3 regions of the Lentzea sp. genome follow, and region 3 is predicted to be linked to each of the others. Evidence: riboswitches for the same ligand, from Rfam matches in the RefSeq annotation. Region 3 holds a riboswitch; each other region holds the start of a gene.

Region 1 (10,604 bases), on a different contig from region 3:
CGTCGGCGTGGTGATCGCCGTGCTGGTGCTCGTCGGCGGCGGCATCACGGCGGCGGTCCTGTTCAGCGGCAACGGCTCGGACAGCTCGTCCAGCTCGTCGTCCTCCGGCGGCGGTGACGACGCGGCCGACGTCAAGAAGGTCGCGGAGGAGTACTACGCCGCGAGCGCCGCCAAGAACGAGAGCAAGGCCAAGTCGATGGCCTGCTCCGAGGCCCTCAAGGAGGCCGAGGAGGCGGAGAAGAAGCTCACGCCGGAGCAGCGCAAGCTGACCGAGGAGCTCAAGAAGATGCCCTCGCCGAAGGTGAACGTCAAGGACGTGAAGGTGTCCGGCGACACCGCGGACGTCGGCGTCTCCACCACCGTGACGGTGGGGAACCAGTCCAAGACGTTCGACACCACGGTGAAGTTCAAGAAGGAATCGGGCGACTGGAAGTTCTGCACGCTCGCCAAGGACATCAAGCTGCCGGACTTCCAGGTTCCGACGACCCGGTGACCTCCGGCACGCCCAGGGCCCCGCTGAACTCGGCGGGGCCTTTTGCGGCCGGGCCACGGTCGCATTGTTCGCACAACCGCATCGGGGGAATTCGATGACCTACCCGCCGCAGCAACCGGGCCCGTACGGGCACCAGCAGCCGGGCCACGGCCAGCAGCCGCCACCCGGCTACGGCCAGCCACAACCGGGGTACGGGCAGCAGCCGCCACCGCCGCCGGGCTACGGCCAGCAGCAGGGCTACGGTCCCGGACCCGGCCAGCCGGGCCCGTACGGACAGCCGCAGCCCGGTCAGCCGGGGCCCTACGGCCAGCAGCAGCCCGGCTTCGGCGGCGGGTACGGGGGTCCCCCGCCGAAGAAGAGCAAGACCGGCTTGGTCGTCGGGGTCGTGCTCGGCGTCCTGGTGCTCGTCGGCGGTGGCGTCACGGCGGCGGTGCTGCTGACCGGCGACGACGAGCCCAAGTCGTCCACGGCCGCGGCCGAGAGCGGCACGAACGGCGGTGACACGCCCGCCCCGACGTCGAAGAGCTCGTCGAGCGGCGGTGACTCGGCGGCGAAGGACGTGGCGGAGGAGTTCACCGAGATCGTGCTGAAGGGCGCCCGCGCGGGCAACAGCAACCCCGCCGACGTCAAGGACCTCGTGTGCGCGGCGGAGTTCCCCAAGCTCAAGACGCAGTCCGGCAAGGCCCAGCCGAGCGCGACGGCCACGGTGTCGGACGTCAAGACCTCCGGCAGCAGCGGCACGTTCACCCAGAAGCTCTCCGGGCTCGTCGATCCGAACAACCCCGGCAAGACCTCCTCGGGCAGCATCGTCTACAAGCTGACCAAGGAGGGCGGCGACTGGAAGGTGTGCGGCATCGAGAAGGTCGAGTCCAACTGACCTGACGGCGACGACCCGCACCCGTGCGGGTGCGGGCCGTCGCCGTGCTCGGGGTGCTCAGCCCTTGCTGGGGCGGCGCTGCGGCTTCGGGGCCGTGACGCCGGGCGCGAGCTTGCGCGCGGTCAGCAGGAACGCGGTGTGCGCGATCATCCGGTGCTCCGGGCGCACGGCGAGACCGACGACGTGCCACGGGCGGACGAGCGTCTCCCACGCGTGGGGCTCGGTCCAGCACGTCTGCTCGCGCAACGCCTCCGTGACCACGGACAGCTGTGTGGTGGTGGCGACGTACACGACGAGGACGCCGCCGGGGATGAGGTTCTCCGCGATCGTGGGCAGCACCTCCCACGGCGAGAGCATGTCGAGGATGACCCGGTCGACCTCGCCCCGGTGGTTCTTCACGTCGTCGACGGTGATCGACCAGTTGCCGGGGCGTTCGCCGAAGAACGTCTCGACGTTGCGGATCGCGTGGACCGCGTGGTCGTCGCGCACCTCGTAGGACTGGACGCTGCCCTTCTCCCCCACCGCGCGCAGCAGCGAGCACGACAGCGCGCCGGAGCCGGCGCCGGCCTCCAGGACGCGGGCGCCGGGGAAGATGTCGCCGTACATGACGATCTGCGCGGCGTCCTTGGGGTAGATGACCTGCGCGCCCCGCGGCATCGACAGCACGTAGTCCGGCAGGAGCGGGCGCAGCGCCAGGAAGTTCGTGCCGCCCACGGACGCGACGACCGAGCCCTCCGGCTGCCCGATGAGCAGGTCGTGCGGGATGGCGCCGCGGTGGGTGTGGTACTCCTTGCCGGGCTCGAGGACGACCGTGTAGTGCCGGCCCTTGGGGTCGGTCAGCTGAACCCGGTCACCCGGCTGGAACGGTCCACTTGCGCTAATCACCGCGCAATGGTGTCAAACGCCCTTCTCAATGGCCGCACGCAGGTCCTCCCTGCGCAGCACGCCCGCCGGGCGCCCCTCCAGGTCGACGACGAGGAACTGCCACGCGGCGGTGCCCTGGACCCGTTCCACGATCTCCTCGCCCGGCTCGTCGGCGAGCAGCACGGTCTCGGGCCGGATCGGTTCGGCGGCCTGCTCCGCGGGGGCGAACGGGCTGGCGGCGGCGAGCTTCTCCGCCGCGACGGTGTCGAGCAGCCCCGCCGCGACGCCGTCGGCCCTGACCAGCACGACGCCCCGGCCGGCCGAGGTGCTCAGCGCGTCCCTGACGGGACTTTCCGCCGGCAGCTGGAGAACGGGCAGGATGAGGTCGTCCAGGGTGATGCCCGCGGGCCAGGTGCGGCGCCGTTCGCTCGCGAGCTCGCTGCGTGCTCCGGCGACGACGACCCACGCCGTGAGGACGCACACGCCGAAGCGCAGCCAACGGTCTTCCGCGCCTTCCGCGACGCCGTAGAGCGCCCACACCACCAACGCCACAGCGACGGCGAACCCGCCGACCACGGCGACACGCGTGCCCGTCGCCCGTTGGCCCGTCGCGGCCCACACACCCGCACGGACGATGCGCCCGCCGTCGAGCGGGAGGCCGGGCAGCAGGTTGAAGATGGCGACCACGAGGTTCGCGCCGGCCACCTGCACGACCAGCAGCCACAGCAGACCGCCGGGCGTCATCGCGAACCCGCCGATGCCGAAGACGACGGCCAGCGCGATGGACACGACCGGTCCCGCGCCCGCCACGACGCCTTCGTGGCTGGGTTTGCCGGGTGTGCGCATGATCTCGGACAGGCCGCCCAGCAGGTACAGGCGCAGTCTCCTGACCGGCAGCCCGAGCCGCAGCGCCGCGACGCAGTGGCCGAGCTCGTGGGCCAGCACGCTCAGGCCCAGGAAGACAGCGAACAACGCGGCGACGGCGAGGCCGGCGCCGGGCGGCGTGCCGGGGGCCAGGTCGTCGACGAGCGGGGCGTAGAAGGCGACCACGATCGCCGAGCCGATCCACCACGAAGGCGCGAGCAGCACCGGGATGCCCGCCACCCGGAACAGCAGCAGGCCGCTCTCCCGTTCACTGATCCGCGCGGCCACGGGAGCACTGTAGAGCCGCGGGTGTGATCTCGCGGTTCGGTGACCCGGACGGGCGGCCTCCGGAATTGTCAGACCCCTGTCCTAGGGTCGAACCATGAGCACCACGTTGCGCAGGCCCGCGCTGTCGCCGTCCAGGGCGGGGGACTTCAAGCAGTGCCCGCTGCTCTACCGCTTCCGCGCGGTCGACCGGCTGCCGGAGAGGCCGACGAAGGCGCAGGTGCGCGGCACGGTGGTGCACGCGGTGCTGGAGGACCTGTTCGCCCTGCCCGCCGCCGAGCGCGTGCCAGACCGCGCCCGCACGATGATCGTCCCGGCGTGGGAGCGCGTGAAGTCCGAACGCCCGGAGTTCGCCTCGCTGTTCGAGGTCCCCGGCGGCGAGGAGGAGGCGGAGTGGCTGGCGTCGGCCACGAAGCTCCTCGACGGCTACTTCGGCCTGGAGGACCCGCGCCGCCTCGAACCGGAGTCGCGCGAGCTGCTCGTGGAGTCCGAGCTCCCGTCCGGCGTCCTACTGCGCGGCTACATCGACCGCGTGGACGTCGCCCCGACGGGCGAGATCCGGGTCGTGGACTACAAGACCGGCGCCGCGCCGCGCGAGATCGGCGAGGCGAAGGCGTTGTTCCAGATGAAGTTCTACGCCCTGGTGCTGTGGAAGCTGCGCGGCGTCGTCCCGCGCCAGCTCCGCCTGATGTACCTGGCCGACCGCCAGGCCCTGGCCTACACGCCGGACGAGTCGGAGCTGGCCCGCTTCGAGCGCACGCTGGACGCCATCTGGCAGGCCATCATGCGCGCCGCCCCCACCGGCGACTTCCGCCCGAACCCCAGCCGCCTGTGCGACTACTGCGACCACAAGGCCTTCTGCCCGGCCTTCGACGGCACCCCGCCGCCGTACCCGGGCTGGCCGGAGCCCGACGACACCGAGCCGCTGCAGGACCGCGACTGATGACCGCCTTCTACCTGCCGCTGGGCGACGACGCGTTCCGCTCCACCTCGCACACCGTCGGCCCGTGGGGCCCGGACAGCCAGCACCTGGGCCCGCCCTCGGCCCTGCTGGTCCGCGCCCTGCTGGCGTTGCGGCCGTCGTTGTCCCGCGTGACGTTCGAGGTGCTGGGCCCGGTCCCGGTGGCCGACCTCGAGGTGTCCACTTCGGTCGAACGCCCCGGCCGTTCGGTGGAGCTGCTCTCCGCCGCGCTGTCCTGCGAAGGCCGCGTGGCACTGACCGCGCGGGCGTGGCACATGGTCGGCTCCGACACCACGGCGGTGGCCGGCGGCACGGGAAAGGCGTTGCCACCGCCCGGTTCGGCGGCACCGATGGAGATCCCGGACCACTGGGGCGGTGGCTACCTCGCCGCCGTCGAATGGCTTTCCTTGTCCGGCGGCATCTTCACGCCGGGCGACGCCCGGGTGTGGGCCCGCCCGCGCGTCGCCGTCGTCGAGGGCTTCGAGACTTCGCCGGTGGAGCGCCTGTTCGCCGTCGTCGACTCGGCCAGCGGCGTCTCGTCCCGTGTGGACATCCGCAAGTGGTACGCCATCAACACGGACCTGACCGTGCACCTGCACCGCCAGCCCTCGGGCGAGTGGATCGGCATGGACGCGCGCACGACCATCGGCCCGGACGGCGTCGGCGTGGCGACCAGCGAGGTGCACGACGCCGACGGCCCGGTGGGCACGTCGGCGCAGGCGTTGTTCGTGCGGGAGCGCTGACTCTCAGCCTCTCCGGTCTTCTTTCGCTCTCGGCGGGATCAACCGCGAGAACTACTGGGGTCAGACCACCGACGACGAGGTGCTCAGAGCGCTGGAGTAGTGCTCCACCACCGGGAACGGCGAGTAGAACCGGTGCAGCAACGACGACCACCGCTCGTAGGAGGGCCCCTGCCGGAACCCGACGGTGTGCGCCTCCAGCGACTCCCACCGCACCAGCAGCAGGTAGCGCGACGGCGTCTCCAGGCAGCGCAGCAGTTCCAGGCCGAGGAAGCCCGGCGAGGCGCTGATCAACGACCGCGCCTCGCCGAACGCCCACTCGAACTCGTCCGAGAGCCCCGGAACGACGTCCAGGACGGCCTGCTCCAGGATCACAGGCGGCAGAACCTGATGTCCGACGCCAGGACGGCCTTGGCGCCGATGGCGGCCAGTTCGTCCATCACCTGGTTCGCTTCCTTGCGCGACACCATGGCGCGCACGGCCACCCAGTCCTCGTCGGCCAGGGGCGCGACGGTCGGCGACTCGAGGCCCGGGGTCAGCGCGACGGCCTCGTCCAGGATCGAGCGCGGGCAGTCGTAGTCGAGCATCAGGTACTGCTGGGCGAACACGACGCCCTGCAGGCGGGCCGTCAGCTGCTTCTTCGCCTTCGTCAGCTCGGAGTTCGCGCGGTGCACGAGCACGGCCTCCGACTCGCAGATCGGGTCGCCGAACGGCACCAGGTCGTGCTGGCGCAGGGTGCGGCCGGAGCCCACCACGTCGGCGATCAGGTCGGCGACGCCGAGCTGGATGGAGATCTCGACGGCGCCGTCGAGGCGGATCACCTGGGCCGTGATGCCGCGGGCGCGCAGGTCGCGGCCCACCAGCTTCGGGTACGCCGTGGCGAGGCGCTTGCCCTGGAGGTCCTCGACCTTCCAGTCCGTGCCGCGGGGGCCGGCGTAGCGGAAGGTCGACGAGCCGAAGCCCAGGGCCAGCAGCTCCTCGACGGACGAGCCGTTGTCGTCGGCGCCCGAGTCGGCGGCCAGGTCGCGGCCGGTGATGCCCAGGTCGAGGTCGCCGGACGCCACGTAGATCGCGATGTCCTTGGGGCGCAGGAAGAAGAACTCGACGTCGTTGTTCGGGTCGAGCACGGTCAGGTCGCGGGGCTCGTGCCGCTGCCGGTAGCCGGCCTCGGTGAGCATGGCGGAGGCGCGTTCGGCGAGCGCGCCCTTGTTCGGGACTGCTACGCGCAGCATGTGGAAGTCTCTTTCAGAGGTACTTGTAAACGTCTTCGAGGGTGAGGCCGCGGCCCAGCATGAGCACCTGGAGGCGGTAGAGCAGCTGCGAGATCTCCTCGGCGAGCTTCTCGTCGGACTCGTACTCGGCGGCGATCCAGACCTCGCCCGCCTCCTCCAGGACCTTCTTCCCCTGCGCATGGACGCCGGCCTCGAGCGCTGCGACGGTGCCGGACCCCGCCGGCTTGGTGGCGGCTCGTTCGGTCAGTTCGGCGAACAGGGAGTCGAAGGTCTTCACGACACGACATCCTCCCATCCCGCGGACCCACGTCCACACCGCGGTCGGATCCGTCCCATGCCCTGGACGTGATTTGTCCTGCATGGACACCCAGTAGCGTGAACTTCCGTGTCCGAACTCGCCGAGGTCCTCGCCGCGCTGCGCCGGGTGCGCGGGATCAACCCGTTCTTCGCGCTCGACGTGGGCCGTCCGGACGAGTCCTGGCTGCCGGGAACCGCGCTGCTCGAGGGCCCGGACCTCAAGAACACGATCGACGCCATCGCGATCCGGTACGAAGCGGAGGAACCGCGCGTCGCGGCCAGCCTGTTCTTCCTCAGCTACACCGCGCGGCTGCTCAGCCCGCTCACGGCCGCCGGCCTGCCGATCGACGTGCGGCCGGAGAACCTCTGGTGGCGCCACGACCCGGCCGGCGGCCTGAGCGTCCGCGTCGACCTGCCGCGGCTGGGCCCGCCCGCCGCCGAGGCGCTCGCGCCCGTGGTCGAGGCCATCCAGGACGTCACCCCGGTGTCGCGCGGGCTGTTGTGGGGCAACGCGATGTCGAACATCGCGGGCGCGCTGAAAATGGTCGTGCGCGCGGGCATGCTCACGGCCGAGGAAGCGGAACTGCGCGGTGTGCGGCTGATGACCGCGCCGCCGTTCGAACAGGCGGGAGAATTCTTCTCGATCCCCGGCGAGGTCGCGTTCCGCCGCAGGAGCTGTTGCCTCTACTACCGCGTCGCCGCAGGTGGGAAGTGTGGTGACTGTCCACTCGTGAAGTGAGGAACGCAACAACTCTTATGGCCGGTTGTGCTCGGCGGGCCGCTCAACTTACGGTGCACGCGCCGCAGTGACGGGAAGCCGGTGGAAATCCGGCGCGGTCCTCGCCACTGTGACCGGGAAGCAACCCCCGCCGAGCACGTCACTGGTCCCCGCCGGGGCTGGGAAGACGCGGGGTGAGCGGTGATCCGGGAGTCAGGAGACCGGCTGCGGCGCCGCAAGGAGAGTTGACCTTCCACGAGGTATGGAGGAGCCCGTCATGACGAGCCCCGCAGCAAGCCTGTCCGCCGTCCGCGTGCCCAAGTGGGCCTTCGCCGTCTCACTGCTCGGCCTGATCGTCACCTACCTGGTCCTGCAGGAGAACGGCCTCGCGCTCGGCGCGGGTTCCGAGTTGCTGCACGAGTTCTTCCACGACGGCCGCCACGCCCTCGGCGTCCCCTGCCACTGATCCGCCGATCACGCAGATGACGACGACGTACAAGTCGATCGCACTGCGCGGGATCGCGGCCGGCGGCATCGCCGGTGCCGCCTCCGCGCTCGTGCAGCTCCTGGTCACCGAGATCCCCATCCGCGCCGCCCTGGCGGTCGAGGAGGCGCGGGAACCCGCAGGTGACGGTCACGCGCACTCGCACGGTGAGGAAGAGCTGGTCAGCCGCGGCGCCCAGGTCGCGGGCGGCATGCTCGGCGTGGTGATCGTCGGCATCGCGGTGGGCCTGGTGTTCGCCACGGCCTACGCGCTGTCGAAGCGCTGGTTCACCGACCGCACGCCGTTCAGCCGCAGCCTCGCGTTCGGCGTCGCGGTGTTCGGCGCGGTGGCGCTGCTGCCGTGGCTGAAGTACCCGGCCAACCCGCCCGCCGTGGGCGACCCGGACACCGTGGACTACCGGACCGCGCTGTACCTGGGCGTGGTCGTCGCCGGCCTGGCGATCGTGTGGGGAGCGAGCCGGCTCGCCGAGCAGCTGCGCGCGCAGTCGCAGCCGGTGCGCGTCACCGGTGTGCTCCTCGCGGTGGTCGCGGCCGTCGCGGTGGTGCTCGTGGCGTTCCCCGCGCCGCCGGACACGATCCCGGCGGACATGCCGGTGGCGGTGCTGTGGCAGTTCCGCCTCAGCTCGCTCGCCCAGCTGGCCACGCTCTACGTCGGCATCGGCGTGGTGTTCGGCCTGCTGGTGGACCCGGCCACGCGCAGGGCCAAGGCCGAGCGCGTGACCGCTTCGCAGACTGTCTAGAGCGCCTTCAGCACGTCGAGGTCGACGCCGGTGAGGGAGTCGCGGAACACCCGCCGCTCCCCCGCTGGCACCTCGACGTCGCACGGCACGACCAGCACGGTGCACCCGGCGGCCACGGCCGCGGCGACACCGGTCGGCGAGTCCTCGACCGCCACGCACTCCACGGGATCCACGCCGAGCAACCGCGCGGCCTTCAGGTACGGCTCGGGCAGCGGCTTGTTCAGCCCGTCCACCTCGTCGCCGCACACCGTCACGTCGAACAGGTCGCGGCCGATCGTGTCCAGCGCCACCTCGGTCAGCGCGCGCTCGGTCGACGTCACCAACGCCATCGGCACGCCCGACGCACGCACGGCGCGCAACGCCTCCTGGGCGCCCGGACGCCACGGCAGGCCGGCGCGGAACACCTCCTCGGTGCGGCGCGAGATCCACGCGGCGCCGTCCACCAGGTCCTCCGCGGAGGGGTCGAGGCCGACGTCGGCGAACAGCAGGCGCATCGTCGTCGGCACGTTCGTGCCGACCATGCGCTCACGGGTCTCCAGCGACAGCGTGCCGCCGAGCTTCTCCGCGTACTCGTAGAGCGGGATGTCCCACAGCTTCTCGGAGTCGAGCAGCGTGCCGTCCATGTCCCACAGCACGGCCTGCAAGTCAGACATCGAAGTACTTCGCCTCCGGGTGGTGCGCCACGAAGGCGTCGGTGGACTGTTCCGGGTGCAGCGGGAGCCCTCGCGGACCCGCTCGTGCCGGTGCCAGGCCGGCGCTTCGGCGAGCCGGCCGCGGTCCGTGGACTTCCCGGTGCCCACGATACGCGTTCCGGCCGGGCGGCTCGCGGGCGTGGCCGGTGATCGTCACGCGGTTGACCAGCGCGTCCCGCGACGGCGACGCTCCGCGACCACGCATGGGCCAAGCCTGCGATGACTTGCTCGCGCGAGGCCGTAGTCTGGCGCCGTGAACGATCCGTCCCAGGAATCCCCGACCCCCTCGAACCCGCGCCAGCCGCTCACGAGCCCGATCATGGTCTGCGCTTTCGAAGGGTGGAACGACGCCGGTGACGCCGCCAGCACGGCGATCGAGCACCTCCAACTCACCTGGGACGCCACCCCGCTCGCCGAGATCGACCCGGACGACTACTACGACTTCCAGGTGACCAGGCCGACCGTCCGCATGGTCGACGGCGTCACCCGCAGGGTCGACTGGCCGACGACGCGGCTGTCGGTGTGCAGGCCCCCCGGCTCGTCCGCGGACGTGGTCCTCGTGCACGGCATCGAGCCGAACATGAGGTGGCGCAAGTTCGCCGCCGAGCTGCTGGGCCACATCGACGCCCTCGGGGTGACGACCGTCGTGACGCTGGGCGCGCTGCTGATGGACACGCCCCACACCCGTCCCGTGCCGGTCACCGGCACCGCCTACGACGCGGACGCCGCCGAGAAGTTCGGCCTGGAGCACTCGAAGTACGAGGGTCCGACCGGCATCGTCGGCGTGTTCCAGGACGCGTGCGTGCAGGCGGGCATCCCGGCGATCTCCTTCTGGGCCGCCGTGCCGCACTACGTCTCGCAGCCGCCGTCGCCCAAGGCCACCCTGGCCCTGCTGCACCGCGTGGAGGAGGTCCTCGACATCGAGGTCCCGCTCGGCGCGCTGCCGGAGCAGGCGGAGGAGTGGGAGCGCACGGTCAGCGAGATGGCCGACGAGGACGAGGACGTGCGCAACTACGTGCGCGCGCTGGAGGAGCGCGGCGACGCGGCCATGCAGATCACCGAGGCCTCCGGGGACGACATCGCCGCGGAGTTCGAGCGGTACCTGCGCCGCCGCGGCCGCGGTCCTGGCTGGCCGTCGGCAGGCCCGCGCCAATAAAAGTTAGCTCAGGCAACCATCGCCGCCGCTCCCCCACTAGGGTGAGCGGCGGAGGTGTCCGTGGGCCGCTTGGCACGCGCCGGCTTGTACGCCGGCGCCTTGATTGGGCCGTTCGGCGGCGCCGTGACGACGTCGATCCTGCCCGAGATCGGCGACAGCTTCGGCCGATCGCCGGGTGAGG
Region 2 (8,818 bases), on a different contig from region 3:
CGAGGCGAGGCCGTTCAGCAACCCGCGCGAGCGCAGGAAGTAGACGTAGGCGAAGGCGCCGTAGAAGAACAGGCCCTCGATGCACGCCGCGAAGCAGATCAGGTTGAGCAGGAACGACCGGCGGTCCTCACGGGACTGCAGCTGCTTCAGGTCCGAGATCGAGTCGATCCACTTGTAGCAGAACTCGGCCTTGGCGCGGATCGACGGGATCGTCTCGACGGCGGCGAACGCCTCGGCTCGGTCGTTCTCGTCAGGCAGGTAGGTGTCGAGCAGCGTCAGGTAGAACTGGACGTGCACGGCCTCCTCGAACAGCTGCCGCGACAGGTAGAGCCGGGCCTCCGGCGCGTTCACGTGCTCGTAGAGGTTGAGCACGAGGTTGTTCGCGACGATGGTGTCGCCGGTGGCGAAGAACGCCACGAGCCGGTTGACCAGGTGCCGCTCGGCCTCCGACAGCTTGTTCAGGTCGGCGAGGTCGGAGTGGAGGTCGACCTCCTCGACGGTCCAGGTGTTCTTGATGGCGTCGCGGAAGCGTTCGTAGAACAGCGGGTAGCGCATGGGCCGCAGGGTGAGGTCCATGCCGGGGTCGAGCAGGGCGTTCTTGCGGGAGGTGGTGGACAGCGTGGTCACTGGCAGGCCTCACAAGCTTCGGGGTTTTCGAGAGAACAGGCGATGGCTTCGTCCGACGTCGCCGTCGGGACCGCCACGGTCGCCTGCTGGATGCGCGTCGCCGGGCGGGAGCGCAGGTAGTACGTGGTCTTGAGCCCGGCTTTCCAGGCGTAGAGGTACATCGAGGAGAGCTTGCCGATCGTCGGCGAGGCGACGAACAGGTTCAGCGACTGGCTCTGGTCGACGTACGGGCCGCGGGCGGCGGCCAGTTCGATCAGCGCCTTCTGCGGCAGCTCCCACGCCGTGCGGAACAACGAGCGGACTTCCTCAGGCAGTTCGACCAGACCCTGCGCGGACCCGTCGTCCTGCTTGAGCCGGTTGCGGATCGCGTCCGTCCACAGGCCGCGGGACTTGAGCTCGCGCACCAGGTAACCGTTGATCTGCAGGAACTCGCCGGACAGCGTCTCGCGCTTGAACGTGTTCGACACCTGCGGCTCGATGCACTCGAAGCAGCCGGCGATCGAGGCGATCGTCGCGGTCGGGGCGATGGCGATCAGCAGCGAGTTGCGCAGGCCGTGCTCGCTCACCCGCTCGCGCAAGGCGCTCCACCGCTCGGTCTGCGTGGGCGTGACGCCCCACAGGTCGGGTTGCAGATCTCCCTTGGCGGCACGGGTTTCCGCGAACGCCGGGTGCGCGCCCGCGGACGAGGCGAGCTCGGCCGACGACTCCAGGGCCGTCAGGTAGATCTCCTCGGCGATGCGCGTCGACAGCTCACGGGCCTTCGGCGAGTCGAAGGGCAGGCGCAGCTTGAAGAACACGTCCTGCAGGCCCATGACACCGAGCCCCACCGGGCGCCAGCGCGGGTTGGAGCGCGCCGCCTGCTCGGTCGGGTAGTAGTTGATGTCGATCACGCGGTCGAGGAACACGACGGCGGTGCGGACCGTGGAACGCAGCCGCTCCCAGTCGATCGTCCCCGCGGTGTCGTCGATGTGAGCGCCGAGGTTGACCGAGCCGAGGTTGCAGACCGCGGTCTCCTCGTCGCTGGTGACCTCCAGGATCTCCGTGCACAGGTTCGACAGGTGCACCACGTTGCCGGGCTCGGCGGTCTGGTTGCACGTGCGGTTCGCGGTGTCCTTGAACGTCATCCAACCGTTGCCGGTCTGGGCGAGCGTGCGGATCATCCGTCCATAAAGGTCACGGGCCTTGACCGTGCGCACCGCGCGGCCGGCCTCCTCGGCGCCGCGGTAGGCGCGGTCGAACTCGTCGCCCCACAGGTCGACCAGTTCGGGCACCTCGTCGGGGTCGAACAACGACCACTCGCCGTCGGCCTCGACGCGGCGCATGAACTCGTCCGGGATCCAGTTGGCCAGGTTGAGGTTGTGCGTGCGGCGGGCGTCCTCACCGGTGTTGTCGCGCAGCTCCAGGAACTCCTCGACGTCCGGGTGCCACGTCTCCAGGTACACGCACGCGGCGCCCTTGCGGCGCCCTCCCTGGTTGACCGCGGAGACCGACGCGTCGAGTGTGCGCAGCCACGGCACGATGCCGTTGGAGTGGCCGTTCGTGCCGCGGATCAACGCGCCGCGTGACCGGACCCGGGACCACTGCACGCCGATGCCGCCGGCGAACTTCGACAGCCGGGCGATCTGCTTGTACCGGTCGTAGATCGACTCCAGCTCGTCGCGCGGCGAGTCGAGCAGGTAGCACGAGGACATCTGCGTGTGCACCGTGCCGGAGTTGAACAGCGTCGGCGAGCTGGGCAGGTACGCCAGCGACGACATCAGCCGGTAGAAGTCGATTGCCTCGGACGCGGTGTGCGAGAGACCGCACGCCACGCGCAGCAGCCAGTACTGCGGCTGCTCGATCACCGACCGCCTGGACGGGTGGCGCAGCAGGTAGCGGTCGTAGACGGTGCGCAGGCCGAAGTACTCGAACCGGCGGTCGCCGTCGAGGTCGATCGCGTCGTCGAGCTTGCGGGCGTTGGCGGCCACGAACTTCGCGGTCGCGTCGCCGATCAGGCCCTCCGTGTGGCCGAGCGCGACGCTCTGGCTGAAGGACTGCACGCCCTGGCGGCGCACTTCCTTCTCGATGAACGCCGCCAGCAGGCCGGCCGCGAGCTTGGAGTACTCGGGCTCCTCGGCCACCAGCGCGGCCGCGGTCTGGATCGAGAGCTTGTCCAGTTCCTCGGTCGTCGCGCCGTCGTACAGGCCGCTGATCGTCTTGGTCGCGACCCGCAGCGGGTCGACGTCGTGCAGACCGACCGTGCAGCGCTCCACCGCGCGCACGATCTTGTTGAGGTCAACCGGTTCGAGTGAACCGTTGCGTTTCTTGACGCGCATAGTGGTGGTGACCGTGTCGACCGCCGTCACAGCTCTCTCCTCGCGAGCTCGGGGTGGCCACGAGAGCAGCGAGGAGTAGACGGGCGCGCGCGACCGCCACGTCCTCCCGCCCTCCCTCGGGGCCTCGGACACCCGCACGCGAACGCGCGTGCGGGGCGCTGGCAGGTCTTCGGACTCACGGGCACTGCCGAGCTGAGACCAACTCAGTCGGCTCCTACCGGCCGTCGCTTCCCAGACGAACCTCGTCCAGTGCTTCTGACGGCTTTCGTTCCCGTTCACCGCTGCGGGGCAGTCCCGGACTCACACCGGGTTCCCTCTTGCGACGACCGATCTGGATGATCGGCCGAACCAGCTCTGCGGCACAATACATGGGCGCGGTCGAGTGATCGACACCTACATCTAGTGGGCGTGTCGCCGGGTTGGACCGGTACCCAAACGATCACGGCGCTCGGCGCGCACGGTCTGACGTGGCGACCACAACCCGTTGAGCCGCAGCGTTCCGGCCGCGACGGGATGGGCGGTGTCGAGCCCGTCGCGGTGGTGGACCGGTGTCGGGTCGGGGTTTGCGACGGCCTCCCGGCTGACGTGGTCGCGGATCACGTACGACCACGACACCGACCTCATCGGCACTGTGCACGGTGGCGTGCTGATGAAGCCGGCCGACTCCCTGACGGGCGTCGTGACCGCGTGGCACTTCAAAGGCCGGCAACACCTGCCGTGGCGTGCCGTGTGCCGCGGAAGTCCGCGATCCTCGTCTGCTGTGGACTCGGGCCGGGGCGCCGGTCGACCATCAAGAGCAGCTCCGCGAGCGAACACTTCGCCGTCGTCATGTCGATCACGACGAGGACACAGCCGGACCAGGATTTCCCCTGAGGCAGCGAGATTCGGCCCTGTTCGTCACCTCGGCTGCCGCCGGAGTGCCTCACCGGGCCGCCATCACGGGCCGAGCTCCGGGACGGAGGCCGGCCTCCCGAAGCGTCTGGCAACGGTGTTGCGGCCACGGCGCGGGTACGCCGGACCACCGCAACTTCAACAGCGTTCGTCGCAGACGCACCCAAAAGCCGCGGGACGTGAGACAGTTGAGGTTCACGTTGCCTCGGGTTCACGCCGACAGGCGCCGCTTCGCCTGAGAGCGCACGCCGCCTGGTTCCAGTGGCGGTTCGACGCTCGCGGAAGGTTCACCCCACTCCACGCCCTTCACCGGGCTCAGCACCACCCCCACAAGGGAGACCCCATCACCGCTCCGGCATTCACACCCGCCACAGCCGCTCCGCGCACCCTCACCGACATCTACGGCCCCGACGTCGCCGTCTGCGCCCGCCCCGCCCAGGAGCCGGCGGTGCCGTCGAGCCGGCACCGGAACATCCGCGACGTCCTGTCCGCCCGTCCCCTCGCCGTCGCCGCCGGCACTCCCGTCATCAGCAGTGCCGGTGGCACCGAACCCAACCTGATCGCCATCCTCCGCGATGGTGGTCTGCCCGTGGGCACCGATGCACGGGAGTTCCGCACAGAAGCCGAGTTCGCCACTCGCGTCAGCGAAGCCCTCAGCGACGGCCTGCGCCTGTCCATGGAATACCCGCAGCCCCCCGACGTGAGCCCCGACGAACGTTCGGTGAAGAGCGCCGAACTCGTCGGTTATCTCAACAACAAGGCCAGCATCAGCACCTTCGTGGACCCGCGGTTCCAAGCCCGCCGCCAGATCTTGACGGTCGGCGAACTCGCCGAGGCCGCCCCCACCGAGAAGTCCTGGGTCCTCAAAGCCGCCACCAATGCCGCCCACGGCGCCAGTCTCGACGTCTACCTGCACCGCGCGGGAGACGTCGTGACTTTGCCGGCGTTCACCGATGTCCTCCACGAGGTCGTCGTCGAGGAGTACCTGAACATCGACCGCAACTGGGGCGTCCAGCTCTACGTCGCTGCCGACGGGCATGCCCGCCTGCTCGCCGTCACCGACCAGCGCGTCGACGCCCACGGCGTCTACACCGGCGGCCGCTTCGGGCTCATCGTCCCCCTCCCTGCCGAACTGCTCACCGAATGCCTGGCGGTCGTCCAGCGCGCCGCCGACGTCGGCTACCGCGGCATGTGCAGCCTCGACTGCGCCCAGACCTACGACGGCAAGCTCGTCCTGCTCGACCTCAACTTCCGCATCACCGGCGGCTCCATCCCGCTGCTGGCGCTGCGCACCGTCCGCCCCGACGCCCTCGACCGGCCCGCGGAGTCCACGAAGCTCACCACGACAGCACCGATCGCGGCGCTGCTGGCCGCGCTGCGGCCCGCCCTGCAACGAGGTGGACTGCTGGTCACCGGCGGCCACGACACCCGCCGCACCGACAACCCGGTCAGGCAGACCACGCTCCACCTGATCGTCTTCGGCGACGATCCCGGTGACGTCACCACCCGCCGCTCCACGCTCGAGGCCACGTACAACCACTGAGCCCGGTGAGCCGCCCCGGACCCGGCGGCACCACCTCACCGACACCGGGCCGCCGACCGCCGGACGGACATCCGGCGCATCCGCTTCGCCTGCGGGATGCGGACGAACGCGGTCGGCGCGGTGCAGTCGGCCGACGCGGCTCTCGCCCCGTTACCGGACGCCGAGCGGCAGCGGCACCGGGCAGCACCGAACAGCCGCCCTCACACCCGAGTGACAGGATGCGCAGATGAACACGCGGTGCAGGAACGACGTGAACGTGACGGGCCGCGACAACGCTCCGCTGGTGCTGCTCACCCACGGGTTCGGCGGTGACCGGAACCTGTGGGAGCTGGACGTGCCGGACCTGTCGCAGCGGTGCCGGCCCGAGGTCGTCACCGCGTTCTGCCGCACGGACCCGGCGATCGCGCTGGTGTTCGCGGGCGCACGGTGACCCGATCCGCGGGAAGCGGCGAGGAGTCCGGGAGGCAGACTGCCTTCTCGGCGCTGCTCAAGGACAGCGCCGAGAAACTGTACGAGCACGCACCGTGCGGTTACCTGTCCACGCTGATGGACGGCACGATCGCCAAGATCAACGGCACGCTCCTGAGATGGCTGGGACACGAACACGCGGACCTGCTCGGGTGGCGGCGGTTCACCGACCTGCTCCCCGCCGGCGACCGGATGCACCACGAGGCGTGCTTCGCGCCGATGCTGCGCCTGCGCGGCGAGACCGACGGCATCGCGCTCGAACTGGTGCGCGCGGACGGCACGCGAATGGCCGTGCTGGTCGGCTCGACCGTCAGGACGAGCGCGGACGGCACGGCTCAGTTGATCCGCAGCACCGTCTTCGACGCCGGTGACCGGCGCGCCTACGAGCACGAGCTGCTGCGCGCACGCCAGGAGGCGGAGCGGGAACGCGACCGGGTGCAGCTGCTGGCCTCCACCTTGCAACGCACGCTGTTGCCGCCCTCGTTGCCGGACGTGCCCGGTATCGACATCGCGGCCTACCACCACCCCGCCTCGGCGGACGAGGTCGGCGGCGACTTCTACGACCTCTTCTCCCTCACCGGCGACACGTGGGCGTTCTTCCTCGGTGATGTGTCCGGAAAGGGCGCGGAAGTCGCCGTGGTCACGTCGCTGACCCGCTACACGCTGCGCGCCGCCGCCGTGCAGGAGCCCGGTCCCGCCTCCGTGCTGGAACGCCTCGGCACGGCGCTGCTCAAGGATCAGCACGGCGCGGCGCCGCCGTTCTGCACCGCCATCCACGGCTTGCTCGAACCGGCGGAGGACGGCGCCAAGGTCACCCTCGCGAGTGGCGGGCACCCACCGGCACTGGTGATCCGCCACCGCGGTACTGCCGAGCTCCTCGACACCAGGGGCGGTCAGCTGATCGGCGCGCTACCGGACGCCCGCTTCGTCGAGGTCGCGCTACACCTGCGGCCCGGTGACACACTCCTGCTCCACTCCGACGGACTCACCGAGGCCCGCACGGCCGCGTCCGCTACGACGAGGAGGAGCTGCTCGACTGGGCTGACACCCTCGACGTCGGCAGCGCGACCGAGACCGTGGCCGCGGTGTCCCTGTTGCTCGACAGCTTCGGCGACGGTGTCGACGACGACACCGCGCTCCTTGCACTCAGCGTGCGCCTGCCTGGAGAGAAGAGACCATGACCTCGTTCACCGTCGTCACGCTCGACCTGGAAGCGGGTCCGGTGCTCGAGTTCGCCGGAGAGCTCGACTCCGCCTCGGCTCCGAGCGCACTCCGGGCCGTCGAGGCGCTCTCGCCGCGGCCGGGCCAGCAGGTCGTGCTCGACCTGACCGGACTGCTGTTCTGCGACTCCAGCGGCATCTCCGTGCTGATCGCCGCCCGCAACATCGCGCGCTCGGCGGAGGCCGGCCTGGTGCTCGCCGGTGTGCCCCGGCACCTCGCCCGCACCCTCGTGCTCATCGGGCTGGACACCTTCTTCACCACCTACGCCACCGCCGCACAGGCCCAGGCCGCGTGGCCGGAGTCGCCGACCGGAGGATGAGTGGTGTGCCGGGCACGGGCGCGGGTGCTCGACCGGACGACCCGACAGGAGGGCAACGACCAGGCCTCCAGTACGCACCTCACCAGGGAGGAGGCGTCCGCCGACGGCCGTGGGACGGCGATCGCGCACGCGGTGGACCACATCACCCGGAACCGCGGCGGCACGATCAGCGAGCACGACGTCTACCCGCGCGGCCGCGACCCGCCACGTCAACGTTTTGCCGGCATCTCCTCGGACAGGTGGCGGCCGAACTCGCCGCAGACGGTAACCGGTTCTTCGGTGACCTCGCGGTGGCCGATCCCGAGCCGCGCCATCTCACTGCGCACGTCCTGGGCCGGACCGTGGACCTCTTCGAGCACGAGGGGATCACGGTGCCATGTTCGGCGCGCGCCTCGAGCGTCGGTTCCAGCATGGTGTCGACGGACCAGCTCGACACGTACGTCGTGTCCGGGCAGGCGGGGTTCTTCAACCCGGTGGATACCCACAGCGACCGCGCTCCCGGCGCGGCCAGGCCGCGGCGGCGTCACGTGGCCAGGTACGCCACTTGGACCTCGTGGACGAGGCAAGCAGAACGAGGCGCCCGAGTGGATGCCGGCCAAGTCGAGCCCGTGGAGGCGAGCCGCCTCCGAACCGGTGCGACAGGCGTCGACCACCTCCCGGTACCGGTCGAGGGAGAAGACGAGCGAGACGTTCACGCCGTCCGTGCAGTCGCACGCCGGCCACAAGACCTTGCTGACCTCGCGCACGCTGTCGGTGGTGATGCCGACGACACCGCGATCAGCGTCCGAAGCCTGCTCCGGACAGCAGCTCGCGGGACAGGTCGACACTCCTGCGGCGGCGCGCTCGGTGAGCAGGTGGCCGTGGCCATGATGCCTCCGTGGTCGGAATTCCTCGTGGCGGTCGAGCGAGCACCGGGGTTCCAGGCGCACCAGGGGTCGTGACTGGATGACATTCGGCGCCTGGCGGGCGCCACCGGGAGTCGAGATCGGTTCGGCGTGGGCGGAAGACCTGCAGTTCGATGCCGAAGTACTTCGTCGTCTCCCCTGCACGGTGGATGCCGTTTGGCCGCAAGCGGGCGGTCATGGGCAGATGCAGCCGCGCGGTAGCGCGGACACCGCGGTGGCGGTGCAGTACCGCACGCTGAGCGCGTCATGCCCGGCCCGGGGGTGGGGGCAGACGGCGCAACCGCCGGTCGTGTCGGGCTGGTCGTCGACGTCGATGATCAGAGGTAGGGACGTGGGCATGCAAGACTCCGATGAGCGTGGGAGAAGAGGTGAATGCCGGGCTACGTGATGCGCCCGAGGCGGCACCAGCTCGACCGCTGCTGCGCGACATGCCTTCGGTGACTCCACCCTACCCGGCTTCGCCCGCCGTCTGCCCGGCGCGACGCCGCCGCGGCCGCTCGACAGCGCACCGACCTTCCCTCTCACGCCA
Region 3 (10,604 bases):
GGCGGGAACGCTCTCGCGGCAGCGCTCGACGTGCTCGACGGCGGCGGGCAGGTCGCCGGTGTGGAGCGCGACCAGCGCCAGCACGGTCAGCGCGGGCGCGACCAGTGCGGCGTGCCCGGTCTCCTCCGCCGTGGTCAGCGCGGTGCGCGCCTCGACGGCCGCCTCCTCGACCCGCCCGGCCTGCAACAGGATCCGGGCCTGCACGACCGCGGTCATGATCCCCTTGGTCACCACGGCGGACGGCCCGCTGCGCGCCCGCCGCACCACTCCCTCGGCCTCGGCGAACTCCCGCAGCCCGGAGAACACGGTCGCGAGCAGCAGCTGCGGGTACGCGCAGAGGTCGTGCGACGTCACGGACCGCGCGGCCTCGCGGGCCAGGTCCAGTGCGGCGCCGGGCTGCCCGGTGTCCCGCGCGATGGCGGCGAGCACCGCCAGCGCCGTCGCCAGCAGGTCGTCGGGCGACCCCTGGTGGGTGCGCACCACGTTCTCGGCCAGCTCCTCCGCGCGGCGCCGGTCGTGGCCGAGCAACGCCATCATGCGGGTGATCTCCACCCACGGCATGAGTTCCGGCACCAGGTCGGGTTCGTGCAGCAGCGCCTCGGAGTGCCCGGCGGACTCGGCGTGCCGGGCGGTCAGCAACGTCGTCATGGCGACGCAGTGCCGCAGCTTCGCGGTGGAGCCCGGGGAGACCTGCCGCGCCAACGCGTCCTGCGCCAGCGCTTGCGCCGCGGCGAGCTTGCCGGCCGCGATGAGCGCGCGGACCGCGATCACCGTGCGGCGCACCAGCGACGGGGAAGCCTGGTCGGTGAGCTCCAGCGCCCGCACCGCGAGTTCGGCCGCGGCGTCGGGTGCGGTGAACAGCACGGCGGTCGCGGCGCTCACCAGCCCGTCGATCGACCGCGCGTCGCCGCGCTGGGCGCCGTGCAGCAGGTGCCGGGCGGCCAGGACCGCGGAGTCACCGCGCTTCAACAACATCTCGCCGGCCTCGCGGTGCAGCGCGCGCCGCACGGGCGGGGGCACGGAGTCGGCGACCAGGCGCCACACCAGCTCGTGCCGGAACGCGAGCCCGTCCTCCAGCGCCGTCACGACGCCCGCGGCGATGACCTCGTCCAGCGCGGGCAGCAGGATCGCGGTGCTGGACGCCAGCATCTCCGCGACGTCACCGGGTTCGAAGCGCGGCCCGAGCACGGACGCGACCTGCAGCAGGTGCCTGGCCTTGCCGCCCAGCGATCCGACGCGGTCGCGCAGCAGCGCCTCGGTGCGCACCGGCGAGCGGTCGGCGCGCAGCGACGCGGTCCCGGCGGCGACCGCGATCTGGCCGTCCTCGCGCAAGGCCCGCAGGAGACCGGTCAGCTCGGCCGGGTTGCCCCTGGCCGTGGCGGCCAGCGCGCGGAGGTCGTGGTCGGGGGCGGCGCCGGCGAGGTCGGCGACCAGGTCCGCGATCACGGTGTCCGGCAACGGCCGCAGCTCGATCCGCACGGCCCCGCGGGCGAGCGCGGCGGCGAACAGGCGGTCGGCGCCCTCGCCGCGGCGGCGCGCGAGCAGCCAGACGACCTTCTCGTGGGTGGAGGCGGGCACCAGGGACCGCAGCGCCGCCAGGGTTCCCGGCTCGGCCAGGTGGAGGTCGTCGAGGACGACGAGCGTCGGGCCGTCCGGCCGGCGTTCCGCCAGTCGTGCCAGCAGGAACGGCTGGTCCAGCTCGTCCTGGGCGGTGGCGACCTCGAACCCGCGGCGCGCGGCCAGTGCGGCGGCCTCGGCCAGCAGCCGGGTCTTGCCCGTTCCGGCGGCGCCGTCGACGAGCACCACGCCGGTGCCCGCGTCGAGCACCCCGCTCAGGAGCTCCCGTTCTCCCCCACGGCCGCGGAACACGCCGTCACGATTCCCCGACACCCATTTTCCTTTCGCTCCGCGGTCGCGGAGAACAAGTCCTGCTGCACCACGACGACACGCACCGCGACCGCCGGGGGCAGCACCTCTGGGCCGTTGGGATGACCGCGTGCGGGCGCCGCCCTGCTGCCGCTACCCATTCGAGTAGTTGCCCGCGGGATCATACGTGCAGCACCCCTGTTGAGACGCCCGTGACGCAGGCAGCTTTACCTGGGCAAGCGGCGCTCTTTCTCCTAGCATCAATTCCGCTGATCCTTTCGGCCGCGGATTGTGGAGAGATCGTGGAAAACCGGCGGAAAGCGTGGTGTGCCGGAATCAGCGAACAGGTGACGCCGGGCACCACCACCGTGGTCGAGGGAGCCCCCGGCACGGGCAAGACCGCGGTGCTCGACGACCTCGTCGCGCACTGGGAGGGCACCGTCGTCCGGGCGCGGTGCAGCGCACTGGACGGCGACCTGCCGTTCGGGGTGGTGGCCCAGCTCTTCGACCTGGTCGACCCGGATCTCGTGCCCGCGGAAGCGGTGAGGGCGTTGCAGCTCACCGCGCCCGCCGCCGACTTCGCCGTGCTGCACGGCGTCTACCGGCTCGCGGCCGCCCTGGCCGGCCGGGAGGACCTGCTCGTCGTCGTGGACGACGCCCACTGGGCCGATGCCGCGTCCCTGCGCTGGCTCGCCTACCTGGCGTTGCGGGTGCAGGGCCTGCCCATCGCGGTCGTGCTGACCGTCGGCACCGGGGAACGGTGCGACGACCCGTCGCACGGCGAGATCTCGGCGGTGTCCCGGCGGGTCGTGCTCGGCGCCCTGTCCCACGACGCGGTGGCCGAGCTGGTGTCGCCGCTCGGCACTCCTTCCCGGGCGTTCGTCGCCGCCTGCGTGACCGCGACCGGCGGGAACCCGTTGGCGGTGACGCGGCTGGTGGCGGCGCTGGCGGAGGACGGGGTGCCGCCCACCGCGGAGTCCGCGTGGCGGGTCGCCGAACGCGGCGCGGAGGTGCTGGGCGGGATCACCGCGGCCCGGTTGCGCCGCCGTCCCACCGCCGTCGTGACGGTCGCGCACTGCCTGGCGGCGCTCGGGCCGTCCCCGCATCCCGGTGTGCTGGCGGACCTGACGCGGCTGAGCCCTCTGGAACTGGCGGAGGCCGTGCGGACCGTCGAGCTGCTCGGCGTGGCCGGGCCCGCGGTCCTCGACGACATGCCGGCGCCGGCGCGTGCCGACCTGCACCTGCGGGCGGCCCGCTCGTTGCGCGCGCACGGCGCCCCGGACCGGGCGGTGGCCGACCACCTGCTGGAGACGTCGGCGGGACTGGAGCCGTGGGCGGGCGAGGTGCTCGACCGGGCCGCGCAGGAGGCGGTGAACCAGGGCGACCCGGCCGGTGCCGCGCGGTTGTTGTGGCGGGCGCTGCGCGAACCGGTGGCGAACCCCGGACATGCGTTGCGGCTGCTGGGAATCGCCGAGCTGGTCGGCAACCTGCCCGGTGCCACGGCACGGCTGCGCGAGGCGTTCCAGTCCGATGTGGACGACGAGCGGACGGCCGTGGCGCTGTCCTACGCCCTGCACGCGGAGGGAAACGCGGACGGGCTGACGGCGTTGCTGTCCGGCGGTTCGCCCTGGGCGCGCGCACATCTGGTGGTGCACGGGCTGGCGTGGCAGGAAGCCGTGCCGTCGCCGGTCCCGCTCGACACGCCCGCCGGGGTGCTGCACCACGTCATGGTCGGGGACATCACGGCGGCCGAGGCCGTGGCACGGGTGTCGGCCGGGGACGTGCTGTCGTCGCTGGCGTCCGCGATGACGCTGAACCTCGCCGACTCGCTGGACGAGGCGCTGACGGTGCTCGACGACGTGGACCGCGCGCAGGCACCGGCATTGCGGGCGCTGACGTACGTGATGCGCGGCAACGTCCAGCGCCGCAAGGGAGATCTCGTCTCCGCCCGCGCCGACCTGGAGCTGGCGGAGGACCACCTGCGGCAGGACCGGCGCTGGCACGCGGTCTCGGCGTGGCACGCCGCGCTGCTGGCCGACATCCTGCTGGAGGAGGGCCGGCTGGACGAGGCCGAGTCGTTGATCACCGCCTCGTCGACGGACGGCGCCCGGCGCGTGTGGCAGTACGGCGGGCTGCTGACCGTGCGCGGCCGCCTGCTGACCGCGCGGGGCGACGATCACGAGGCCCTGGAAGCGTTCCTGGCCGCGGGCCGGCACTGCGCGCAGTGGCCGTACCGCAACCCCGCGCCGCTGGCGTGGCGGTCGGGCGCGGCACTGGCCTGCGCGGCGATCGGCGACTCGGAACGGGCGCGCGAGCTCGCGGTCGAAGAGGTCGCGCTGGCACGGGCCTGGGGTGCGCCGCGCGCGTTGGGCATGGCGTTGCGCGCGGAGGGCCGGGTGACCGCGGGCGCGGCCGGGCGGACGTTGCTCGAAGAAGCCGTGGCGGTGCTGCGGAACTCCCCCGCCCGCCTGGAACTGGCGCGCGCGTTGGTGGATCTCGGCGTGGTGGTGCGACGCCAGGGCGACACGGCCGGTGCGCGGGTGTGCCTGCGGGACGCGGTGGACCTGGCGCAGAAGTGCGGATCCGCCGCGATGGCCGCGCGCGCCTACTCCGAGCTGGTGGCGACGAACGCCGGACCCCGGCGGATGCGCCAGACCGGGCCGACCGCGCTGACCCCGGCCGAGCACCAGGTGGCGGAGCTGGCCGCCCGCGGCCGCACCGACGAGGAGATCGCGTCGACGCTGCTCATCCCCGAGGAGGCCGTCGAACTGGCGCTGTCGGGGATCTACCGCAAGCTCGGGGTCGCGGGCCGCCTGCAGCTGTCGAATGCCCTGTTCGTGGACTAGTCCTGACCCGTTCGGCCGATGATCGCACTGCGACGTCCGGCCTGTCTTCTGCGCATGGCGAGCGAGTTCCAGAGGTACGAGGTCACCCCGGTCTTCGAGGCGCTCACCGCGCGCTGGGTGGAGCTGCGCGGCGGGGACGAGGAGAAGCTGTCGCAGGTGATGATGGGCTGGTGGGACGCCCTGCGGTCGGCGGCGGGCCGGGACAGGGTGTCGCTGGACGGCGGACGCGATGTTCTCCGCCGCCGCCGCCGACGCGGACAACGACGACTACGTCTCGCAGGACGAGTACCGCACGATGATCCGCGCGTGGCTCGGCCACGACGGCCCCGTCGACTTCGCGCGGCTCGACCTCGACGGCGACGGCAGGCTGTCGCGCCGCGAGTTCGTCCAGCTGTGGATGGAGTTCTGGGCCGGTGACGACGCCGAGGCCCCCGGCTCCTACGCCTTCGGAGCGGTGAAGGCGTAGGAGCGCCGGCGGGTCAGACGCCGTCCTCCAGGTCGCCCTCGGTCTCCAGGTAGGCCGCCCGCAGCGCGTCCAGGGTGGACTCCTCCGGGTGCTCCCACATCTTGCGCTCGGCCGCCTCCAGCAGCCGTTCGGCGATGCCGTGCAACGCCCACGGGTTCGACGTCTGGAGGAACTTGCGGGTCTCCGGGTCGAGCACGTAGGTCTCGGTGAGCTTCTCGTACATCCAGTCCGCGACGACACCGGTCGTGGCGTCGTAGCCGAACAGGTACTCGACCGTGGCCTGGAGCTCGAACGCGCCCTTGTAGCCGTGGTTGCGCATCGCCCCGACCCAGCGCGGGTTCACCACGCGGGCGCGGAAGATCCGCGAGGTCTCCTCCGTCAGAGTCCGCGTCCGCACCGCTTCCGGGCGGGTGCTGTCGCCGACGTACGCGGCGGGTGCCTTGCCCGTCAACGCCTTCACCATCGTGACCATGCCGCCGTGGTACTGGAAGTAGTCGTCCGAGTCGGCGATGTCGTGCTCGCGGGTGTCGATGTTCTTGGCCGCCACCGCGATCCGCCGGTACGCCGACTCCATGTCCCCGCGCGCCGCGACGCCGTCGACCCCGCGGCCGTAGGCGTAGCCGCCCCACACCGCGTACACCTCGGCGATGTCGGACGAGTCGCGCCAGTTGCGGCTGTCGATCAACGGCAGCACGCCCGCGCCGTACGCGCCCGGCTTGGACCCGAAGATCCGCAGCGTCGCCCTGCGCTCGTCGCCGTGCTCCTGGAGGTCCGCGAGCATGTGCGCCCGCACGAAGTTGTGCTCGGCGGGCTCGTCGAGCGCGGCCACCAGCTGCACCGCGTCGTCCAGGAGGGACACGACGTGCGGGAAGGCGTCGCGGAAGAACCCGGAGATCCGGACCGTCACGTCGACGCGCGGCCGTTCCAGCTCCTCCAGCGGGACGACCTCCAGCCCGGTGACGCGGCGGGACTGGTCGTCCCAGACCGGCCGCACGCCCATCAGCGCGAACACCTCGGCGATGTCGTCGCCGGCCGTGCGCATCGCGGACGTGCCCCAGACCGACAGGCCCACCGACGGCGGCCACTCGCCGTCGTTCTCGGACCGGTAGCGCTCCAGCAACGAGTCGGCCATCGCCTGGCCGGTCTCCCACGCGAGGCGCGACGGGATCGCCTTCGGGTCGACCGAGTAGAAGTTCCGGCCGGTCGGCAGCACGTTCACCAGGCCGCGCAACGGGGAACCGGACGGGCCGGCCGGGATGTAGCCGCCGTCCAGCGCGTGCAGGACGTTCGTCATCTCGTCCGTGGTGCGCGCCAGTCGTGGCACCACTTCCAGAGCGGCGAACTCGAGGATCTTCTGCACGTCGGCCGACTCGTGCAAGGTCTTGGCGGTCTCGGCGTTCCAGCCCGCGTCCTCCATCGCCTGGACGAGAGCGCGTGCCTCTTCCTCGATGGCGTCGACGTCTTCACGGGCGGTGGTCGTGAGACCGAGGGCTTCGCGCAGACCGGGCAGCGCGGCGACCTGACCGCCCCACATCTGCCGCGCCTGCAGCATGGCGAGCACGAGGTTGACGCGCACGGAACCGGTCGGCGCCTCGCCGAGGACGTGCAGGCCGTCGCGGATCTGGACGTCCTTGACCTCGCACAGCCAGCCGTCGACGTGCAGGATGAACTCGTCGAACTCCGCGTCGTGCGGCCGGTCGTCGAGCCCCAGGTCGTGGTCGAGCTTCGCGGCCTTGATCAGCGTCCAGATCTGCGCGCGGATCGCCGGCACCTTGGCCGGGTCCATCGCGGAGATGTTCCCGTACTCGTCGAGCAGCTGCTCCAGGCGCGCGATGTCGCCGTAGCTGTCGGCGCGGGCCATCGGCGGCACGAGGTGGTCGACGAGGGTGGCGTGCGCGCGGCGCTTGGCCTGCGTGCCCTCGCCGGGGTCGTTGACGAGGAACGGGTAGATCAGCGGCAGGTCGCCGAGGGCGGCGTCCGTGCCGCAGGACGCCGACATGCCGACGGTCTTGCCGGGCAACCACTCCAGGTTGCCGTGCTTGCCGACGTGCACGACGGCGTCGGCGCCGAAGCTCGACTCGATCCACCGGTAGGCCGCGAGGTAGTGGTGCGACGGCGGCAGGTCGGGGTCGTGGTAGATCGCGATCGGGTTCTCGCCGAACCCGCGCGGCGGCTGGACGACCACGGTGACGTTGCCGGACCGCAGCGCGGCCAGGACGATCTCGCCGTCCTTCGACCTGCTGCGGTCGACGAACAGCTCACCGGGCGCCGGGCCCCAGTGCTCCTCCATCGACTCGCGGAAGTCCTCGGGCAGCGTGTCGTAGAACTCGCGGTAGTCGGCCGCGGCGATGCGGATCGGGTTGCTCTCGAACTGCTCCTGCGTGAGCCAGTCGGCGTCCTGGCCGCCGGCGGCGATCAGGGCGTGGATCAGCTTGTCGCCGTCGAGCTCGTCGACGCCCGGCAGCTCGTTCCCGATGTCGTACCCGTGCTCCCGCATGGCCTTGAGCAGTCGCACGGTGGAGGCGGGCGTGTCGAGGCCGACGGCGTTGCCGATGCGCGAGTGCTTCGTCGGGTACGCCGACAGCATCACGACGACCTTGCGCTCCGCGACGGGGATGTGGCGCAGGCGGCCGTGGCGCAGCGCGATGCCGGCGACGCGCAGCGCCCGTTCCGGGTCGGCCACGTAGACCGTGAGGCCGTCTTCGTCGATCTCCTTGAAGGAGAACGGGACGGTGATGATCCGGCCGTCGAACTCGGGGATCGCCACCTGGGTCGCGGTGTCCAAAGGGGACAGTCCGTCGTCGTTGGAGTCCCACGTCTCGCGGCTGGACGTGAGGCACAGCCCCTGCAGGATCGGCACGTCCAGCTCCGCCAGCGCACCGACGTCCCACGCGTCGTCGTCGCCACCGGCGGACGCCTTGGCGGGGTTCGTGCCGCCGGCCGCGAGGACCGTGACGACCAGCGCGTCGGCCTGGCGCAGCGTGTCGAGCAGCTCGGGCTCGGCGGTGCGCAGCGAGGAGCAGTAGACGGGCAGCGCCCGGCCGCCCTTCTCCTCGACCGCGTCGCACAGGGAGTGCACGAACGCCGTGTTCCCGGCCACGTGGTGCGCGCGGTAGTAGAGCACCGCGACCGTCGGACCCTCCGCCGCCGACGGCTCGCGTTCCAGCACACCCCAGGTGGGCGTGGCCTTCGGGCGTTCGAAGCCGTGGCCCGTCAGCAGGATCGTGTCGGAGAGGAACTTGTGCAGCTCGGCGAGGTTCGCGGGCCCGCCGTGGGCGAGGTAGAGGTGCGCCTCCGCGCAGACGCCGCCGGGCACCGTCGACAGCTCCATGAGCGCGGCGTCGGGCTGCATCTCACCGCCGAGGACGACCACGGGCAGGCCGCTCGCGAGCAGCCAGTCGAGGCCCTCCTCCCACATCCGGCGGCCGCCGAGGATGCGCACGAGGACGAGGCCGACGCCGTCGACCAGGGCGGGCAGGTCGTCGGCGGTGAGCCGCGCGGGGTTGCCGAGCCGGTACTCGGCGCCGCTCGCACGCGCCGACAGCAGGTCGGTGTCGGAGGTCGACAGCAGCAGGATCACGCAGGCTCCATCCCTCGTGGGGTCCTCGCCCCAGGTTGCGGGTCGCGGCGAAGCGGAGTTCCTGACTCCCAGCGGGTTCGCTGGTCACAGTGGCGGGACCGCGCCGGATTCGCACCGGCTTCCTCCTGCGCTTCGTCGTTCGGGCTCACCCTAACCGGCGGGTTACAGTCCGACCTATGCGTAGTCACCCGGATGCCTGCCCCGGCGCCGTCGAGCTGCACGCCGCGGCCGACGGCGGCTTGGCACGCGTCCGCGTGCCGGGTGGCACTCTCACCGCCGCTCAGTGGGACGTCGTGCGCACCGCCGCGGCGGAACTCGGCAACGGCGTCATCGAGCTGACCTCGCGGGCGAACCTGCAGCTCAGGGGCGTCACGGACGGTCTGGAGCTGGGTGCCCGGTTGCGTGCGGCGGGGCTGTTGCCGTCGGAGACGCACGAGCGCGTCCGCAACATCATCGCGGCGCCGTTGGAGGACAACCAGGCGCTGGTCGACGAGATCGACGCGGCGCTGTGCGCGGACCCGTCGCTGGCCGCGTTGCCGGGCAGGTTCCTCGTCACGGCCGGCGCCGCGGTGAGCGGCCTCGGCGGCGACTTCGGGCTGGTCGGGGACGTGCTCCTGCTGGCCGGTACCGATACAGGTGTCCGAGTTCACGATCCCGTCAACGCCGTCGTCACCGCCGCCCGGCTGTTCCAGGAGCTGCGCGGCACCGCGTGGCGCCTGTCCGAAGTGGACGACGGTGTGCGAAAGATCACCGCGCACTTCGGGGCCGCCACCTCGGAACGCATCGCCCCGGCTGTGACTCCTGTCGCACCTTCACCTTTGACCCCAGGCGTTCCGCTCGGCCGTCTCGACGCCCACCAGCTGCCCGGCGTCGCGCTGCGGCTGACCCCGTGGCGGAGCTTGGTCGTGCCGGCGGGCACCGACACGTCCGGCCTGATCACCGACCCCGCATCGCCGTGGCACGGCGTGAGCGCGTGCACCGGACGGCCGGGCTGCGCGAAGTCGTTGTCGGACGTGCGCGCCGACGCCCGCGCCTGGCTGGGGACCCCGCACTCGCGGCCCGTGCACTGGTCGGGTTGCTCACGCCGGTGTGGTCGTCCCGCCGGCGATGTGATCGAGTTCGTCGCGACCGGCGGCGGCTACGAGGAGATCAGGTGACGGAGTACATCAGGGACGGGGCGGAGATCTACCGCCAGTCCTTCGCCACCATCCGCGCGGAGTCGGACCTCACCAGGTTCCCCGGCGACGTCGCGAAAGTCGTCGTCCGCATGATCCACGCGTGCGGCATGACCGACCTGCCGGACGACGTCGCGTTCTCGCCGGACGTCGTCCGCGACGCGCGCGCCGCGCTCCAGGCCGGTGCGCCGATCCTGTGCGACGCCAACATGGTCGCGTCCGGGGTGACGCGCCGCCGGCTGCCGAAGGACAACGAGGTCCTCTGCTACCTCCAGGACCCGCGCACCCCGCTGCGCGCGAGGGAGATCGGCAACACCCGCAGCGCCGCCGCGCTCGAGCTGCTCGCGGACCGCTTCGAGGGCGCCGTGGTCGCGATCGGCAACGCCCCCACCGCCTTGTTCCACCTCCTCGACCTGATCGCCGCCGGAGCCCCGCGCCCCGCCGCGGTGCTGGGCATCCCGGTCGGGTTCATCGGGGCGGCGGAGTCCAAGGAAGCGCTGGCCGCGACGGATCTGGAGCACCTCGTGGTGCGCGGCCGGCGCGGCGGGAGCGCCATGACGGCGGCGGCTATCAACGCGATTGCGAGCGAAGAAGAATGACGGGCAAGCTCTACGGTGTCGGCCTCGGTCCCGGCGACCCCGAACTCGTGACGGTCAAGGCGGCCCGGCTCA

What was found. A riboswitch is a leader RNA that binds a small molecule or an ion and turns the genes downstream of it on or off. The one in region 3 is predicted to bind cobalamin.
Region 1: it holds a riboswitch for cobalamin, as region 3 does, so the genes downstream of both, VF330_RS20130 (CbtB domain-containing protein) here and cobN (cobaltochelatase subunit CobN) in region 3, are expected to answer to the same signal.
Region 2: it holds a riboswitch for cobalamin, as region 3 does, so the genes downstream of both, VF330_RS25175 (ribonucleoside-diphosphate reductase subunit alpha) here and cobN (cobaltochelatase subunit CobN) in region 3, are expected to answer to the same signal.

The regions. Positions count from the first base shown of each region.
Region 1 is NZ_DASVFL010000179.1:3,348-13,951, forward strand. It holds gene VF330_RS20080 (hypothetical protein) at 1-493, shown strand, start outside; gene VF330_RS20085 (hypothetical protein) at 588-1,370, shown strand; gene VF330_RS20090 (tRNA (adenine-N1)-methyltransferase) at 1,428-2,252, opposite strand; gene VF330_RS20095 (site-2 protease family protein) at 2,268-3,386, opposite strand; gene VF330_RS20100 (RecB family exonuclease) at 3,481-4,326, shown strand; gene VF330_RS20105 (thioesterase family protein) at 4,323-5,087, shown strand; gene VF330_RS20110 (antibiotic biosynthesis monooxygenase family protein) at 5,148-5,459, opposite strand; gene hisG (ATP phosphoribosyltransferase) at 5,456-6,316, opposite strand; gene VF330_RS20120 (phosphoribosyl-ATP diphosphatase) at 6,330-6,593, opposite strand; gene VF330_RS20125 ((2Fe-2S)-binding protein) at 6,702-7,352, shown strand; cobalamin riboswitch at 7,401-7,575, shown strand; gene VF330_RS20130 (CbtB domain-containing protein) at 7,609-7,797, shown strand; gene VF330_RS20135 (CbtA family protein) at 7,814-8,575, shown strand; gene VF330_RS20140 (HAD family phosphatase) at 8,572-9,228, opposite strand; gene VF330_RS20145 (hypothetical protein) at 9,221-9,472, opposite strand; gene VF330_RS20150 (PAC2 family protein) at 9,521-10,423, shown strand; gene VF330_RS20155 (MFS transporter) at 10,484-10,604, shown strand, end outside.
Region 2 is NZ_DASVFL010000229.1:1,136-9,953, reverse strand. It holds partial or broken gene VF330_RS25180 (ribonucleotide-diphosphate reductase subunit beta) at 1-627, opposite strand, end outside; gene VF330_RS25175 (ribonucleoside-diphosphate reductase subunit alpha) at 624-2,972, opposite strand; cobalamin riboswitch at 3,086-3,310, opposite strand; gene VF330_RS25170 (hypothetical protein) at 4,282-5,376, shown strand; gene VF330_RS25165 (hypothetical protein) at 5,603-5,806, shown strand; partial or broken gene VF330_RS25160 (PP2C family protein-serine/threonine phosphatase) at 5,923-6,795, shown strand; gene VF330_RS25155 (STAS domain-containing protein) at 7,022-7,384, shown strand; partial or broken gene VF330_RS42105 (DUF2188 domain-containing protein) at 7,385-7,552, shown strand; gene VF330_RS25150 (hypothetical protein) at 7,594-7,743, opposite strand; gene VF330_RS25145 (hypothetical protein) at 7,973-8,254, shown strand; gene VF330_RS42100 (RGCVC family protein) at 8,464-8,628, opposite strand.
Region 3 is NZ_DASVFL010000284.1:5,381-15,984, forward strand. It holds gene VF330_RS30115 (helix-turn-helix transcriptional regulator) at 1-1,890, opposite strand, end outside; gene VF330_RS30120 (ATP-binding protein) at 2,214-4,712, shown strand; gene VF330_RS30125 (hypothetical protein) at 4,942-5,178, shown strand; gene cobN (cobaltochelatase subunit CobN) at 5,192-8,758, opposite strand; adenosylcobalamin (AdoCbl) riboswitch at 8,804-8,896, opposite strand; gene VF330_RS30135 (hypothetical protein) at 8,935-9,915, shown strand; gene VF330_RS30140 (precorrin-8X methylmutase) at 9,912-10,532, shown strand; partial or broken gene VF330_RS30145 (SAM-dependent methyltransferase) at 10,529-10,604, shown strand, end outside.